Marinoscillum sp. 108: one gene and its partner. The protein of the gene in region 1 interacts with the protein of each later gene in a pairwise test. Links are inferred from orthologs where the notes say so. Each region holds a gene or a part of one and is shown on either strand. Other genes may lie near its edges.

The links.
Region 2: the proteins of lpdA (region 1) and GV030_RS19300 interact in binary tests that used the Escherichia coli proteins (3 or more experiments, as listed by UniProt). The link is inferred for Marinoscillum sp. 108 from one-to-one orthologs.

What each region holds. Positions count from the first base shown.
Region 1 is NZ_LR734808.1:3,534,162-3,537,389, forward strand. The notes cover bases 115-3,012. They hold lpdA (dihydrolipoyl dehydrogenase), read left to right. Parts: upstream 115-813; coding sequence 814-2,211; downstream 2,212-3,012. Other genes in these bases: odhB (2-oxoglutarate dehydrogenase complex dihydrolipoyllysine-residue succinyltransferase), read left to right, coding at 115-700; GV030_RS14390 (ATP-binding protein), read left to right, coding at 2,392-3,012. Outside these bases: more of odhB, read left to right, coding at 1-114; more of GV030_RS14390, read left to right, coding at 3,013-3,228. UniProt on the Escherichia coli protein: Lipoamide dehydrogenase is a component of the glycine cleavage system as well as of the alpha-ketoacid dehydrogenase complexes.
Region 2 is NZ_LR734817.1:431,797-435,130, forward strand. What follows is about bases 19-3,022. They hold GV030_RS19300 (ATP-dependent helicase), read left to right. Parts: upstream 19-385; coding sequence 386-2,659; downstream 2,660-3,022. Other genes in these bases: GV030_RS19295 (hypothetical protein), read left to right, coding at 104-298; GV030_RS19305 (n-acetylglutamate synthase), read left to right, coding at 2,649-2,990. Also shown: GV030_RS19310 (hypothetical protein), read right to left, coding at 3,067-3,334. UniProt on the Escherichia coli protein: A helicase with DNA-dependent ATPase activity. Unwinds DNA duplexes with 3'-5' polarity. Translocates on single-stranded DNA with 3'-5' polarity. Initiates unwinding more efficiently from a nicked substrate than double-stranded DNA.

The DNA of each region.
Region 1 (3,228 bases):
TCGTGGGCAGAATCGCCAGAAAATGACTTCTCTGAGAAAAACGGTTTCCAGAAGGCTAGTCTCCGTGAAGAATGAGACCGCCATGCTCACTACATTCAATGAAGTGAACATGGGGCCTATCATGGAGCTTAGAAAAAAATACAAGGAGTCCTTCAAAGAGAAGTACGAGGTAGGATTGGGCTTCATGTCCTTTTTCACCAAAGCATGTACAATGGCTCTTCAGGATTGGCCGGCAGTGAATGCCATGATCGATGGTGAAGAGATTGTCTACAGTGACTACTGTGATGTATCCATTGCCGTATCGGCTCCTAAGGGATTGGTGGTGCCTGTGATTCGAAATGCAGAGTCACTGAGCTTTGACCAGATCGAAAAGGAAGTGGTGAGACTGGCCACCAAGGCACGTGATGGTAAGCTGAGTATTGACGAAATGCAAGGTGGTACCTTTACGATTACCAACGGTGGGATATTTGGATCTATGCTGTCTACGCCTATAATCAATGCCCCTCAGTCTGCTATTTTGGGGATGCATAACATCGTGGAGCGCCCCGTGGTAGAAAATGGAGCAGTGGTGGTAAGGCCTATCATGTATGTAGCTTTATCTTATGACCACAGAATCATTGATGGACGTGAGTCCGTGAGCTTCCTGGTGCGAGTGAAGCAGTTGTTGGAAGATCCAACAAGACTTTTGTTGGGAGTATAAAGTGAGCCTTTTGTCCTATTGATCTAAAAATGAAATAATGCAGATAGCGTTGAGCCATTGTGTCATGTGGCTTAGTTAATGACTAGCTGCTGGGTACCCAAATATTAAATACTATGCAATACGATGTAACGGTAATCGGATCAGGACCAGGAGGTTATGTAGCAGCCATCAGAGCTGCACAGCTCGGCTTCAAAACAGCCATTATTGAAAAGTACCCTACTCTGGGTGGGACTTGCCTGAATGTGGGATGTATTCCATCCAAGGCATTGCTGGACTCCTCCGAGCATTTTCATAATGCCGAAACTACTTTTAAAGAGCATGGTATAGACATCAGCCAGCCCAAGGTTAATCTAAAACAGATGATTGCCCGCAAGGCTGATGTGGTGAAACAAAACGTAGAGGGGATTTCGTACCTGATGAACAAGAATAAAATCGATGTTTATGAGGGTGTTGGCTCCTTTAAAGATAAGCACACCATTCTGATCAAATCACAAAAGGAGGAGAAGGAGATCACCTCTGACAAAATTATAATTGCTACAGGTTCTAAGCCCTCATCACTTCCCTTTATCAAGTTGGATAAGAAAAGAGTGATTACCAGTACGGAAGCATTGGAGCTCAAAGAAGTGCCTAAGCACATGATCATCATAGGAGGTGGCGTCATTGGTATGGAGTTGGGTTCCGTATATGCGCGTCTTGGAGCGAAAATATCTGTGGTAGAGTTTCTGGATAACCTCATCCCTTCCATGGATGGCACTATGGGCAAGGAGTTGCAGAAGTCATTGAAGAAGCTTGGGTTTGATATCTACCTGAGTCATAAAGTGACTGCAGTAGCGGCTAAAGGCAAAGAAGTGACCATCACTGCGGAGAACTCAAAAGGGGAGAATTTGGAGCTGAAGGGTGACTATTGTCTGGTGTCCATAGGCAGGAGACCATATACCGATGGTCTGAATTTGGAGAATGCCGGGGTGAAGATGACCGACCGTGGACAGATAGAAGTGGACGAACACCTCAAGACTAATGTAGACAATATCTGGGCGATTGGAGATGTAGTGAAAGGCGCCATGCTGGCTCACAAGGCAGAAGAAGAGGGTGTTTTTGTGGCAGAGCAGATGGCCGGTCAGAAGCCACACATCAACTATAACCTGATACCGGGTGTGGTATACACGTGGCCAGAGGTAGCCAGTGTAGGATACACCGAGGAACAGTTGAAAGATCAGGGGCGAAAGTACAAAACAGGAAAATTTCCTTATAAAGCCCTGGGGCGTGCACGCGCCTCTATGGACCTGGATGGGCTGGTGAAGGTCTTGGCGGATAAAGAGACCGATGAGATACTCGGGATTCACATTATAGGAGCACGTGCAGCTGATATGATTGCTGCCGGAGTTACCGCTATGGAGTTTAGAGCTTCAGCTGAGGACGTAGCCAGAATGTCCCATGCGCATCCTACATATATGGAAGCAGTGAAGGAAGCTTGTCTGGCGGCTACTGATAACCGTCCAATTCATGTTTGAGTAAGTATGTCTTAAGGGGTTTTTTCGTTATATTAGGGTGAAGGCATTCGTGGTTGCACTCAATCCTTTGTGTGTTTGAGTGTCATTCTTCGAGTGAAAACCAATGGTTGTTGGTTGAAAGATGGCCTCTATCGAAAAGGATAGTAGTATCAATATCCTTTTTATTATTTTCGATACCCTATGCTGAGAGTATTACTTGCATTTTTCTTTATCCTGATTTTTTGGTCGGGCCATGCTCAGGAATACCCTCTATCGAAAAGTGATTCAGGCATTGTATTCAAGAGCTTGGAGAAATACGAAGCCCTCATCGCCAAGGATGACTTTCGGGGAGCCTCAGGGGCACTGAACGATGTGGCTTTCGTCTACTGGAACAACAATCACTATGCTGAAGCGGCTACCTACTATGAGAAGTCGCTGGTGCTCAATGAGCGTGTTTCCAATGAGAATGGCATTGCCATGATCAACAATAACCTTGGAATGCTCTATGCGGATATTGGTCGCTACGAAGAATCTTTGGCGGCATTTACCAAAACACTCGCAGCACGAAGAGCCTCCAATGAGCCGGCAGGAGTCATATCTGCTCTGGTGAATATATCCGTCGTTCTCAATAACCTCCACAAGTATTCAGAATCCATCAAACACCTCTCTGAGGCCATCGATATCGCCCGGGAGCTGTATGATAAGCACCAGATGCGGAGTGTCTATGGGATGCTCTCCGAAACCTATGAGAAAATGGGTGAGGTGGAAAAGTCGCTCCAGTATTTTGAACTCTACAAATCCTTTCATGAAGACATACAGCGAGCGGAGATCAAGGGGATGAACCGTGAACTGGCGGAGGAAAGACTCGAAAAGCAGGTGCTAGAGGCAGACAAGGCCAAGAAGGAAATAGAATTGCTAAAACAGCAGTTGGAAATCTACGAGAAAGAAGCCCAGCTTCAGGCAAAGGACTCTATCAACCAAAGTCTTTACTCTAATCTGAGTAGAAAGGAAGTGGAGATAGAGCTGTTGGAGCGCGAT
Region 2 (3,334 bases), on another replicon or contig:
ATTCAGTGTTGCAAAATATAGTTATATAGTGATACCCCCATAAATATTGTTTGATCCATTTTTCCAGCCACTCTTTGAGTAATGTTGCCGTAATATTTGAATAATGTTTTATTATTTTAGCCGATCACTCCATGTGGGTGCCCCATACATTTTGAAAAATTTGGATTCTACTACCGAAAACCTTGTGAGGAAGGGCAAAAATAACTGGAAAAATATCATTCTGATGATCGAGATCGGGCTGGTGATTGGGTTTCTGGCCATCGTAGTTCTCAACTACTTTTTCAGGTTTCTCCTCTGATCCTTCATACAGTTAATCACCAAAAAAGGATGCGTCATTTTTCACTTTCCAACCCCGAAGTTTGAGGGTTTAAATTAGATTTGCCGAATGGCAAGTGAAGTGCAGGCAGACTATCTCAACGAGCTCAATCCCCCCCAACGAGAAGGCGTAGTAAACACAGAAGGACCCACCATGCTGATAGCAGGCGCAGGATCGGGCAAAACGCGTGTACTCACCTATCGGATCGCGCACCTTATCCAGCATCACCATGTAGAGCCCTTTAGCATCATGGCGCTTACCTTTACCAACAAGGCCGCTAAGGAAATGCGCGAGCGTATTGAAAAAATCGTGGGCAATGAAGCGAGAAACCTCTACATGGGCACTTTTCACTCGGTGTTTGCCCGTATTCTTCGGTCTGAAGCTTCCAGACTTGGTTTTCCCAGCAACTTTACCATCTACGACACTGACGACTCCAAGACACTCATTCGGCAGATCGTAAAACAGATGAAACTGGACGACAAGCTCTACAAGGCCAATGTAGTGCTCAACAGGATCTCAGCAGCCAAAAACCGACTGGTTTCGTGGCAGGATTACCTCAACAACCCCATCTATGCACAGGATGACGCGGACAATATGCGCCCTGAAATGGGGAAACTCTATCAGACCTACGTGATGCGCTGCTTCAGCGCAGACGCCATGGATTTTGATGATTTGCTCTTCAATACCAATGTGCTTTTTCAGGAGCATCCGGATGTACTGAACAAATACCAGCAGCGATTCAAATACCTGCTCATCGACGAGTTTCAGGATACCAACATCTCTCAGTACCTCATCGCCAAAAGACTGGCCGCAGTGCGTCAAAATATTGCGGTGGTGGGAGATGACGCCCAAAGTATCTATGCTTTTCGTGGAGCAGACATACAAAACATCCTCAACTTTGAGCGGGACTACCCGGACCTTAAAGTCATTAAGCTGGAGCAAAACTACCGCTCCACGAAGACCATTGTCAATGCAGCAAATTCGGTCATCAATAAAAACACTGCCCAGCTGCAAAAGAATGTGTGGACGGACAACGACGAAGGTGACCTGATCGAACTGATCAAAGCCACGTCCGACAATGAAGAGGGTAAGCTCATCGCGTCAGCCATTTTTGAAACCAAAATGCAAACCCAGTCGAGCAACGCCGAGTTTGCCATTTTGTACCGAACCAACAGCCAGTCCAGGGCCATGGAGGAAGCCCTCCGCAGAAACAACCTCAAGTACAGGGTAGTCGGCGGGCTGTCATTTTACCAAAGAAAAGAAATCAAGGACCTGATCGCCTACCTGCGGTTTATCGTGAACCCCAATGACGAGCAGGCCGTGCGGCGAAGCATCAACCTACCCAAAAGAGGGATAGGGCCAGGCACCATCGAAAAGCTGGTGGTAGTGGCCTCAGAGGAAAACCAGCCCCTCTGGAATGTCATGGAAAATGCCAAGAGCTATCTGGGCGGACGCGGTGGCAATCAGGTAGATGAGTACGTCACATTGATCAAGAGTTTCAGACTCACTGCGGAGAAAAAAGACGCCTACGACACAGCGGCTCTGGTAGCCAAAAACTCAGGTTTACTAAAGGAACTCTATGCGGACAAGACCATAGAGGGGATGAGCCGATACGAAAACGTACAGGAATTGCTCAACGCCATCAAGGAATTTACGGACGACAAAGAGCGCGAAGACAAAAGTCTGAGTGCTTTCCTGCAGGAGGTCACCCTGCTCACAGACGAGGACCGAAGTGACTCTAATGAAGAAGCTGTCACCCTCATGACCATTCACATGGCCAAAGGGCTGGAGTTTAATCACGTGTATATCGTGGGTATGGAAGAAGACCTCTTCCCCTCACAGATGATGCTGAGCAGCCGCGCCGACCTGGAGGAGGAACGCCGATTGTTTTATGTGGCCATCACCAGAGCCAAAAAGAAGCTCACCCTGAGTTACGCCCTCAACAGATATCGCTTTGGGAGGCTGAAAAATTGTGAGCCAAGTAGATTTCTGGAGGAAATAGACCCCCGGTTCATCAAAGTCAACAAGAAATTTGGAAGCAGGGCTGCACTGTCCAGCGCGGAGAGCTATGTCACCAAAAACTTTGTGAATAACCTGAAAAAGGACCAGAACAACCGAAAGTTTGCCTCGGCTCCTAAACACAAGCCCAGTCCGGATTTTCAGCCCAGCGACACGAGTGGCCTGCACGAAGGGATGCGAGTGGAGCACGCCAAATTTGGCTTTGGCAAAGTGACCGTCATAGATGCTGAGGGGGCCAATAAAAAAGCAAAAGTGGAATTTGATACCGCGGGAGAGAAGACATTATTATTGAGTTTTGCAAAATTGAGAATCATTGAAGATTAATTATCACAAGAAACGTTTTAAGGCCGTAACCAATAGTGAACACGGCGAAGTAGACCCACAAACCATCTTTCATTACTCACAGGAAGGTGACGTACTATGGGCAGTCTATCAGGGCAGCAGCATCAAACTGGGCACCATCACGGGCCTGGTGAAAACGGACGGCTCGCTGGAGTTTGCCTATCAGCATGTGAATACTGAGGGTGATATTCGCAGTGGGAAGTGTATCTCCTGGCCTGAAATACTGGAAGATGGCCGCATCCAGCTTCATGAAGCCTGGCAGTGGAATGATGGCGGAGAAAAGGGCGAATCAGTGATAGAAGAGATTGCCTAAGTATCTCCGGCCTGAAAACTAAAAAAGGACACGGATCACTCCGTGCCCTTCACACAAAACAGCTTTTGTTATTCTACTACTCAGCTATTAATACTCTGATACCGTAGCTCTGAGGGTCGTTCGGGGGATCCGCATTCCAGTCGTTAAAAGAATGCGACCCATCGGTCTCATAATTCAAGCGGTATTCACCTTTTGGAAGCCTGAGATTCTCCACGACCATTCGGTTCTTGCGGGCACCCCCTGCGTGATCCGTGTCGTAGTAGTCCATTTCCCAAACCACCTCGCCGGTGTTCATGTTTTTGATCCAGCCGTAGTCGTACATCCGGTTGTCGGAGCCTTCGCCT